Linked DNA regions of Alloalcanivorax dieselolei B5. The protein of the gene in region 1 binds, or shares a complex with, the protein of each later gene. Links are inferred from orthologs where the notes say so. Each region holds a gene or a part of one and is shown on either strand. Other genes may lie near its edges.

Region 1 (6,144 bases):
ACGATGCCCACCACCTGCTCGCCTTCCACCACCGGCACACCGGAAATGTTGTTGGCTTCGGTGAGACGCAGCAGCTCCGCCACGGTGGCATCCGGGCTGATGGTGATCGGATCCTTCACCACGCCGGATTCGTATTTCTTCACCGCGCGCACCTGACGGGCCTGGTCCTCCAGCGGCATGCTCTTGTGCAGGATACCGATGCCACCTTCCTGGGCCATGGTAATGGCCAGCCGGTGTTCGGTAACGGTGTCCATGGCGGCGGAGACCAGCGGGATATTCAGTTCGATTTCCCGCGTCAGGCGCGACTTGAGGGACACATCCTTGGGCAGTACATCCGAGTGGGCAGGCAGGAGCAGAACGTCGTCAAACGTCAGGGCTTCTTGGGCAATTCTGAGCATATTGCACCGTGGGAGCTGGGGGAGATTCGGCCTGGCCGAAGATGCCGGGCGGCACCGGACGGTCATGGGGCGCCGCCACGTCAAACCGGACCAAAGGCTCCGTTAAATTAAGCGGGGCATTATACGGTATGGCGGTCCTTCGCGGCAATCGGGGATCGCGGTGGATAACGCCCCTGTCCTGTGGGAAGCAACGCTTGCGACGACGGCGGGGGGCGCTTACATTGCGCGACATGACTTCATCACGCACCGAACCCTATTCCATCAGCCGTCTCAATCTGGAAGCCCAGGGACTGCTGGAAGGCAGTTTCCCGCTGATCTGGTTGCAGGGGGAGCTGTCCAATCTGTCCCGTCCCCGTTCCGGCCATTGGTATTTCAGCCTCAAGGACGATCGCGCCCAGGTCAACGGCGCCATGTTCCGCAATCGCAATCAGTTGCTACGCTTCCAGCCCCGAGATGGCCAGCAAGTGTTGGTGCGCGCCCGGGTCACGTTGTATGTGCCGCGTGGCGGTTTCCAGCTGGTGGTGGAGCACATGGAAGAGGCCGGCGAAGGGGCGCTGCGGGCACAGTTCGAGGCGCTCAAGGCGAAACTGGAGGCGGAAGGGCTGTTCGCCAGCGAACGCAAACGCCCCCTGCCCCGCTGGCCACGCCGCATCGGCGTGATCACCAGCCCCAGCGGCGCGGCGGTGCGCGATGTGGTGCAGGTGCTGACACGCCGCTGTCCCGGCATTCCGGTGCTGGTCTACCCGGCGGCGGTACAGGGCGATGAAGCACCAATGCAGCTGCGCCGGGCACTGGACCTGGCGGTGCGCCGGGCGGATTGCGACGTGCTGATAATCGGCCGTGGCGGCGGTTCGCTGGAGGATCTGTGGGCGTTCAATGATGAAGCCCTGGTGCGGGCGGTGGCGGCTTGCCCGATTCCCATCGTCTCGGCGGTGGGCCATGAGGTGGATGTGGCGCTGACCGATTTCGCCGCTGATTTGCGCGCGCCCACGCCGTCGGCGGCGGCGGAGCTGGTGAGCCCGGATGGCGAGGCGATTCTGGCGCGGCTGGATCAGTTGCAGCGCCGCCAGCACCGGGCGGTGGCGGGCACGCTGCAATACCGACGTCAGCGGCTGAGCCAGCTGGCCCACCGGCTGCAATTGCGCCACCCGCAACGGGAGCTGGAGCAGCGCCGGCAACAGGTGGACGAATACCAGGCCCGTCTGCAACGGGCGCTGCAACACAAGCAGACGCTGCTGCAGGCGCGACTGGATCGCTTGAAAGGACGGGTGATGCAGCAGTCCCCGCTTCAGCGGCTGGCGCTGCAGCGGCAACGTCTGCTGGGCCTGCAACGGCGGCTGCCGGTGCCGCTGCTGCACCAGCGCAGCCAGTTGCAGCAGCGGCTCACCGGGCTGGGCCGGCGGCTGCACACCGCCAGCCCGCTGGCAACGCTGGACCGGGGTTATTCGCTGACGCTGGCCGAGGGCCAACCGCTGCGTTCGGTGCAAACGCTGCGGGAAGGCCAGACCGTGGAAACGCGGCTGGCGGACGGCCGCTTCGAATCTAAAGTCACCCGGCTTCCGCCGTCTTCAGATAACGACTGAGCAATTTCGCCAGCAATTGCCGGCGGTAGGGTTTGGCCAGGTGGTCGTCCATGCCCGAGGCGAGGCAGCGTTCCCGTTCCTCTCCCAGGGCGTTGGCGGTGAGCGCGATGATCGGCACCGGCGAGCGGCCCGCCGCCCGTTCCCAGCGCCGGATCGCCCGGGTCGCTTCCAGACCGTCCATCACCGGCATTTGCACGTCCATCAGCACCACATCGAAGTTTTCCCCCTGGATGGTGTTGAGCGCGGTTTCGCCGTCGCCACAGCTGACCACTTCCAGCCCCAGATTTTCCAGCATGCGCGCCGCCACCATGCGGTTGACCAGGTTGTCTTCCACCAGCAGGGCGCGGCCGCGCAGGTGGCCGTCATCGATACGCGGGCCGTCGCTGGCCTGCTCCCCGGCGGCCCGGGCACGCACGCGCAACCGCAGGGTGAAGCAACTGCCCTCCCCGGCCCGGCTTTTGACGGCCAGATCGCCGCCGAGCATCTCCGCCAGGCGCCGGGCGATGGCCAGCCCCAGGCCGGTGCCACCGTAACGGCGTGACGGCGACGCGTCCAGCTGCGAGAACGCCACGAACAGGCGGTCGCGCTGGGCGTCGGAGATACCGATGCCGGTGTCGGTGACGGACAGCGACAGGTTCATCAGGCCGTGCTCGTCGGCGGAGGCCTGGATGGTCACCCGCACCCCGCCCTGCTCGGTGAATTTCACCGCGTTGGAGATCAGGTTGCTGAGAATCTGCCGCAGCCGCGTGGGGTCGGAATACAGGTCATAACCTTCCAGTTGCTCCAGCCCTTCCAGTTCCAGGTACAGGCCTTTGTGGCGGGCCACGTAGCGAAAAGTGCCGATGCAGTTTTCCAGTAGCGGGCCGGGGGCGAAGAAGGTCTGATCGATGTCCATGCGCCCGGCTTCGATGCGCGAGAAATCGAGGATGTCGTTGATCACTTCCAGCAAGTGGCCGGTGGATTCCAGCGCCGCCTGGGTGTACTCGCGCTGCTCCTCGTTCTGCCGGGTGGTTTCCAGCAGTTGCAGCATGCCGAGCACGCCATTCATGGGGGTGCGCAGTTCATGGCTCATCATCGCCAGGAAATCGGTTTTCGCCTGGCTGGCCTGCTGCGCGCTGCGATGGGCCTGCCGCAATTCCCCCATGGCCCGTTGCTGATCGGCACGGGCGCGCTCCAGACCGGAGGCCAGTTCGTTGATGTCCCGTTGCAGGTCCGACAGCTCCCCCTGCAGATGGTGGTCGCCGCGGGCGCGGTAATCACCGCCGCGAATCACCCGCACCAGGCCGGACAGATAGGACAGCGGCTCGGCGATGCGGCGGGCCAGATAACCGGCGCACACCAGGCCCACCATCATCGCCAACAAGGCCGGCACCAGGCTGGCGGCGAGGATCTCCTTTTGCCGCGCCGCCAGCAGTTCCGGAGCCAGCCCCAGCACCACTTCGCCGACCCGGTCTCCGGGATCCACATAACGCTCGGTTTCAGAGGCGGACAGCGGCTGCCGATAGATGCCGGCGCGGAATTCCAGCAGTCCGCCGCGCCCGTCGCTGGTGGCCCGGCCTTCGCTCAATAGCACCTGGCCGGTCTCGTCACGGAACGCCACGTAATAGACGTCCGGACGCTGCAGCGCCATGTTGGCGTGACGGCGCAGCTCCGAAGTGTTGCCGGAGAGCACCCCGTACTCGGCGGCGGCGGCCAGCTGGCGGGCCAGGAAGCCGCCCAGTTCGCGCACTTCGTTGTCGGCGTCCTGCAGGCGCTGCCAGGTGAGTGTCACCAGCACCAGAACCAGCATGATCAGCGCCGGTATCACACCGAGCCAGCGCAGCTGCCGGCGAATCCCCCCCTGGGCCATCATGGCTGTTCCTCCCATTTTCGTTGTAACGCCCGGGGTTCCCAAAGCGGCAGGTTATAGGCGCGTGCCACGTGCTCATTGACGCTGATGCTGCTGTCCTCGACAAAATCCGGCAACGGCCAGTGCCCTTGTTGCCGCCATTGGTGGAGCCAGCGCAATGTTTGCCGTGCCAACGCCGGCAAAGAGGGATGGACACTGGCGACACTGCCGGCGTTGACGAAACCCTGGCCGGGCCCGACCACGGGCACTCGTTGGCGGTAGCCGGAGAGTAAAATGAGTTTGGCGGTGCCGGCGTTGAACAGCGTCTCGTCTTCCGGCAGTAACAGCAAATCCCATTGCGGCAAGTGCCTTCTCAACAGCGGTCCGATACCGGCGGCGGAGGAAACCGACACCCAATCCAGTTGCAGGGCAGCGGTGGCCGCCGAAGGCAGTGGCTGCCAGGCACTGTCGGGGCCATACAAAACGCCAACGCGGCTGACACCGGGAAAGAGGATTTCGATCAGGCGCAACTGCTGCTCCAGCGCCACCCCACTCAGGATCGCACTGCACTGGCAGTTCCGGCGTCTGGCCTCATCGACCACCGCCGGCGGCACCGAAACGCCAAGCACCGGCCCGCCCTCCTCCACGGCGCGCCGAAACGGACCGGCGCCCAACGCCAGGGTTACGTCGGCGCCGCTCTCCACCAGACTCCAGGACAGCAGCGGCGGCACCTGCTCCAGGGCCAGCAGAAAGGCGCCGCGCTGCTGCGGCTGGTCGCTGATCACGCGCACCCGCAACGGATCGTCGGCCGCCGCCGACAGGGAATATAACGCGAGGGTTGCGAGCAGAATCCGGGCCTTCCTTGACCAGCGCACGCTCAGTGACCTCCCCGCGGTGCGACACCGATCCGCTCCCCGCCGGTTAAGGCGAAGAGTCGGACGTTATGGAAAAGGCGTCGCTCCGTCATAATCAGAACCGCAAAGCCAGGGTTAACCAGAATCGTTCATCGGCCCGGTAGCGATTCTCCGTGAACACCACCGGCTCGTTTTCCAGGAAGTGCTGCACCAGCAGGCGGGCCTCCAGATGGGTGGGGCCCAGGGCACGGCGATAAGCCAGTTGCAGGTCCAGGCGTTCGTACGGGTGATTGTTGTAGTCCCGCGCCAGGTAATAACCGCTGGAAAGCCACCAGTTCCGCAGAGCGTGCCATTCCCACAGGGCGCTGCCGCTGTCGCGGGCGGCGAAGCGTAATTCCGTGTCACGGTTGCTGCGGGTATGGATGTGGGCGCCGCTGAGACGCAACCAGTGACGCGCACCGGGCCGCCAGCTAAGCTGCGCTTCGGTGCCGCGGTGGGTGACCTTGCCGCTGTTGTCGGCGTCGAAATTCACCGGACTGATGGGGCCGCTGATCAGATCCCAGAGTTCTTCCTGGAAATAACGCAGGTCCAGTTCCATCTCACCGAAGTGGCCGTAGTAGCCCCATTCCCGGGAGCGGATGCGTTCCGGTTTGAGATTGCCATCGGCCTGTTCGCTGACGAAGAAGTAAGCCGGATCCCAACCCAGCCAGTCCGCGGTGCGGTCGCCGAAAGGCCCGTTGAGCCGGCTGATCGGCGCGTTGGAATGGGCCTGGTCCTCGTAGATGTCCGGCGAGCGCAGGCCGCGGGCGTACACCCAGCGCAAATGGTGCCCGGGCATCAATCGCCAGGACAGACCGACGCGTGGCGTGAAATGCTCGCCGTTGAGGTCATCGTATTCCCAGTACCCGCCCAGATTGGCGGTGAGTCGGGACAACGGCTTCAGCGCCAGATTGGCGAAAGCACGGCGGCTGACGTTATCGGCGGTCCCGCTGAGGTAGGTTTGCGAGCTGCCCCGGTCGTAGCGAAGATTGAGTCCCGCCACCAGCCGCGCCCACTGGCTGATCTGAACGGTATCCTGAATCTCCAGATCGTAGCGATGCTCGTGCACATCGAGGTAGCTGGTGCCACAAAAACGGTCGGCGCCGCTACTGAGCAAGGCGGCGTAGCGCTGCCGCACCGCCGGGTCGGCGGAGGCGGCGGACAGCGTGGCGTCGATATCACCCTCGTTGGCCCAATACAGATCCCGCATTTCCCGGGAGAAAAACAACCCGCCACCGGCACCGTGCTGCCCGGTAAGCGGGTCGAAATAGCACATGCTCAGCGGCAGTTTTTCATCGGAATACTGGGCGTAACCCGAAACTTTCAGTTGGTGCCAGTCGGACAGCTGGCGTTCCCACACCATGCCGGCGAAGGCGCTGTCGTCGCGCTGTATCGCCAACCCCTGATAGTCGCCCAGCCCGCGCAGACTGCTTTCCGGCGCC
Region 2 (4,274 bases), 370 kb from region 1 along the record:
GCGTTGGGATATTCGCTTGCAGGCAAGCTCCTACAGCGGCTCCGTAGCCCCTTCTGTTGGCAGCGAATGCCCCGTTTACGCCCGATTGGGCAGGGCCGCGTCCAGTCGCTGCAAACGGTCCCGAATCTGACGCTCGACCCCGGCGGCATCCAGGCCGTGGTCGGCCAGCAGCGCTTCCCGCTTGCCGTGGTGGACGAATTCGTCCGGTAGCGCCAGATTCAGCACCGGCATTACCACGCCTTCATCCATGAGCAGCTCATTCACCGCGGAGCCGGCACCGCCCATGCGTTGATGATCTTCCAGGGTGACCAGCAGGGTGTGGCTGGTGGCCGCGCCGAGGATCGCGTCGCGGTCCAGCGGCTTGACCCAGCGCATGTCGAGAACAGTGGCGTCCAGGGCCTCGCCCGCCTCGCGGGCAGCTTCGCCCAGAGCACCGAAGGACAAAATCGTCACCGGTCCCTTGCCTTCCCGCAGCACCCGGCTTTTGCCCAGTGGCAACGGTGTCATGTTGTCTTCAATAATGGCGCCGGGGCCGGTGCCGCGGGGATAGCGGACCGCCGCCGGTCCCTGGTGCAGCCAGGCGGTGTAGAGCAGTTGCCGGCATTCGTTTTCATCGCTGGGCGCGGCGATCACCATGTTGGGTACGGTGCGCAGGTAGGCCAGGTCGAAAACACCGCCGTGGGTGGCGCCATCCTCACCAACGATGCCGGCGCGATCCAGGCCAAACGTCACATCCAGATCCTGCAGGGCGACATCGTGGATCAACTGGTCGTAGCCCCGTTGCAGGAAGGTGGAGTAGATCGCCACTACCGGTTTCTGGCCTTCGCAGGCGAGACCGGCGCCCAGTGTTACCGCGTGCTGTTCGCAGATCGCCACGTCGTGATAGCGGTCCGGGAAACGGTCACGGAACGCCACCATGCCCGAGCCCTCGCACATGGCCGGGGTAATTCCCACCACCCGTGGATCGCGCTCGGCCATGTCGCACAGCCACTGGCCAAACACGTCCTGGTATTTCGGGCCTTTGGCCTTGGCCGGTTTGGCCACTTCCACCTTGGCTTTGGGCTCGATCTTGTTGAGCGCGTGATAGCCCACCGGGTCCGCCTCGGCGGGAGCGAAGCCCTTGCCCTTGGTGGTGTACACGTGCAGAAGCTGCGGCCCTTCCAGGTCACGCATGTTCTCCAGGGTGGCGGTGAGCTCGTCCAGGTCGTGGCCGTCGATGGGGCCGATGTAGTTGAAACCGATGGCCTCGAACAGCATGTCCGGGCTCACCATGTTCTTCATGCTCTCCTCGGTGCGACGCACGAAATCCCAGGCCGCCGGCATCGCCGACAGCACTTTCTTGCCCCCTTCGCGCAGCGCGATATAGGTCTTGGAGGCCCAGATGCGGGCGAAATAGTTGGCCAGACCGCCCACGTTGTGGCCGATGGACATGGTGTTGTCGTTGAGGATGACCAGCAGATTGGCGCGGGTGTGGGCGGCGTGGCTGAGAGCCTCGAACGCCTGCCCGGCGGTCATGGCGCCATCGCCGATCACCGCCACGGTACGCCGGTCCTTGTCCCCCTGGCGGGCGCCCAGAGCCATGCCCAGGGCGGCGCTGACCGAGGTGGATGAATGGCCCACGCCGAAGGTGTCATAGGGGGATTCGCTACGCTTGGGAAAGCCGGACAGGCCATGCCGCTGACGGATACTGGTCAGTGCTTCGCGGCGCCCGGTGAGAATCTTGTGCGGATAACACTGATGGCCGACGTCCCATACCAGGCGATCATGGGGCGTATCAAACAGATAATGCAGTGCCACGGTCAGCTCCACCACGCCGAGGCCGGCGCCGAAGTGGCCGCCGCTGCGGCCCACCGCGAACAACAGGTAGGCACGCAGTTCGTCCACCAGCTGCTCGAGCCGGTGCGGTGCCAGCCGGCGCAAATCCGCCGGAGCGTGGATGCTGTCCAGCAGCGGCGTGGCCGGGCGGGTGAGCGGGATGTCGGTAAAGGTCTTTGGCATAACTGCCTCTGAACGGAGCTGCGATGTTCCGCCGCCGGCGGCCGGCCAAGGCCGGGCGGGTGCGGAAAACGTCATTATAGCGGGGTTGAGGCAACCCCGTCAGTGACCGCGGCGGACGATATAATCGGCCAGATCGAGTAGAGGGCGGGCCGCTTCTCCGTGGCTTTGCAAGTGCTCGCGGGCCTGCTGGCAAAGGGTTTGGGCCCGTTCGCGGCTGGCCTCCAGACCGATCAGGGCGGGGAAGGTGCTTTTACCTTGTTTTTCATCCGAGCCGCTGGGCTTGCCCAGATGCGCGGTATCCACGGTGACATCAAGGATGTCGTCCTGAATCTGAAACGCCAGGCCGATGGCGTCGCCGAAAGCCAGCAGAGCCCGCTCCAGGGCCGGATCCGGGCGGTTCGCCGCCAGATAACCCAGGTGCAGACTGGCGGTAATCAGGCGGCCGGTCTTCAGGTAATGCATGCGTTCCAGGGCACTGACCTGCTGCAGGCGGCCCTCGGCCTCCATATCCTGCATCTGGCCCCCTGCCATGCCGGCGGCCCCGGCGGCCCCGGCCAGGGTGCGCACCATGCCGGCCCGGGTGGCGGCGGGATAATCGCCGGCGCCGCCAAGCAGTTCGAACGCCAGCGTGAGCAGAGTGTCGCCGGCCAGAATAGCGGTGGCCTCGTCGAAGGCGCGGTGACAGGTGGGCTGGCCGCGGCGCAGGTCGTCGTCGTCCATGGCCGGCAGATCATCGTGTACCAGCGAATAAGTGTGGATCAGTTCCACTGCCGTGGCGGGGACATCGGCCTGTTCCGGCGTGCCGCCGCTCAACTGGCAGGCGGCGTACACCAGCAAGGGACGAATCCGTTTGCCGCCGGCCAGGGCAGCGTAGCGCATGGCCTCGGCGAGGCGTGGCGCATCGCTGTCGGCGGGTTGCGGCAAATAGATGAGCAGAGCCTGCTCCAGGCGGGCGCGGGTGTCGTCGGCGAAAGGGCCCAGGCCCGGTTTGTCACTGGCCATCGGGGGCCTCGAAGGGGGCCGGTTCGGCGTCCGGATCCTGTTCCAGCAGGATCTGTACTTTCTGCTCGGCCCGGGACAGCGCCTGTTGGCACTGGCGGGTGAGTTTTACCCCTTCCTCGAAAGCGCGCAGAGACTCTTCCAGGGTCATCTCGCCGGATTCCATGCGTTCCACCAGGGCTTCCAGGTTATCCAGGGATTCTTCCAATTGCGGGACTTGCTTGGCCATCGTTTTCCTCCGTGGGCGGCGCAACGTTAACGGAGGCGCCAGGCCGGGTCAATCGGTGGCGCGGAGCCTGGTGCCGCGGAGAATCGGGGGGGTGGGAATGAGCAGACGCCATTGATTCCAAATAGGTCTAACAGGGGGCTTCCGAGGTTTTGGTGGGGCGCCTATAGTGAAATGCCCGCTGGCCGCCGCAAGCCGCTTCTTCCTCTGATCTCCTTTCCCTATGGCGTCTCGCTTGCGGTACCGGCGGGGGCTCTTTCTCCCCGCTCGTCTCACCTCAATTCCCTCTTCTCTGGACCGCAGAGGCCGGTTCATTCGGGTCATTCCAGGCTTTTTTTCTGTCCCCTTAATTCGGGTGGTTTATTTCCCTCCGCCGTTCCCTTTCGATAGGAAAGTCGGCCCGGCCGACAGCAAACAATAATAAAAGAGGGGACAGAGCGATGGTGGGCGCCAATTCCACCTACGAGATCCATGTGTTCATTGGTTGTGCTCTCGCTGCTGGTGAGGAGGCGCAAGACAAGAGGGTGGGGGCCTGGCAGCCGCTGATGGTGTTCTCCCGCCAATATCGTCTTTGTGGGTACCACGATTATTCGCGCATGGAACGGGTGGCCAGGGAACATGGGTGGGGCGAGGTTCTCGTTGCCCGGGATGGGGTTCTCATCGAAGGGCAACTGCACCAGGCCCGGCCGGCGGTGCGTGACGCGTTCGAGCGGGCGCTGACGACGGGCGGGTCGGTGCTGGTGTACACGGAGTGGGAAGGCAGCGGCTTGCCACTGTCCCAGGGCTGACAGGCCCTAAGCGGCGGAGGGATCGGCTTCCTGCAGGCGATAACCATAGCCGTATACAGCATTGAGCTGCCAGCCGTGTTCCGGGGTCAGCCCCAGCTTGCGGCGGACACGGTAGATATGTACATCCAGTGTGCGTGACGAGAACTGCTCGTCTTTACCCCAGACATACTCGTATAGATACGCTCGGGCCAATGGGCGGCCAAGATTGCTGAACAGCAGAAAGGCCAGCCGGTATTCCTGGTGTGTCAGCTTGATCGGCTGAC

The links.
Region 2: the proteins of xseA (region 1) and B5T_RS04265 are in contact, whole or in part, in a cryo-EM structure (PDB 8TXR), measured with the Escherichia coli proteins. The link is inferred for Alloalcanivorax dieselolei B5 from one-to-one orthologs.

The regions. Positions count from the first base shown.
Region 1 is NC_018691.1:1,289,286-1,295,429, reverse strand. Bases 1-2,804 are described here. They hold xseA (exodeoxyribonuclease VII large subunit), read left to right. Parts: upstream 1-628; coding sequence 629-1,981; downstream 1,982-2,804. Other genes in these bases: B5T_RS05915 (ATP-binding protein), read right to left, coding at 1,947-2,804; guaB (IMP dehydrogenase), read right to left, coding at 1-398. In the rest of the region: more of B5T_RS05915, read right to left, coding at 2,805-3,833; B5T_RS05910 (type 1 periplasmic-binding domain-containing protein), read right to left, coding at 3,830-4,684; B5T_RS23720 (TonB-dependent receptor plug domain-containing protein), read right to left, coding at 4,779-6,144. UniProt on the Escherichia coli protein: Bidirectionally degrades single-stranded DNA into large acid-insoluble oligonucleotides, which are then degraded further into small acid-soluble oligonucleotides.
Region 2 is NC_018691.1:924,469-928,742, forward strand. The notes cover bases 1,609-4,274. They hold B5T_RS04265 (exodeoxyribonuclease VII small subunit), read right to left. Parts: upstream 3,227-4,274; coding sequence 2,990-3,226; downstream 1,609-2,989. Other genes in these bases: dxs (1-deoxy-D-xylulose-5-phosphate synthase), read right to left, coding at 1,609-1,998; B5T_RS04260 (polyprenyl synthetase family protein), read right to left, coding at 2,098-3,000; B5T_RS04270 (hypothetical protein), read left to right, coding at 3,664-4,011; B5T_RS04275 (response regulator transcription factor), read right to left, coding at 4,018-4,274. Also shown: more of dxs, read right to left, coding at 76-1,608. UniProt on the Escherichia coli protein: Bidirectionally degrades single-stranded DNA into large acid-insoluble oligonucleotides, which are then degraded further into small acid-soluble oligonucleotides.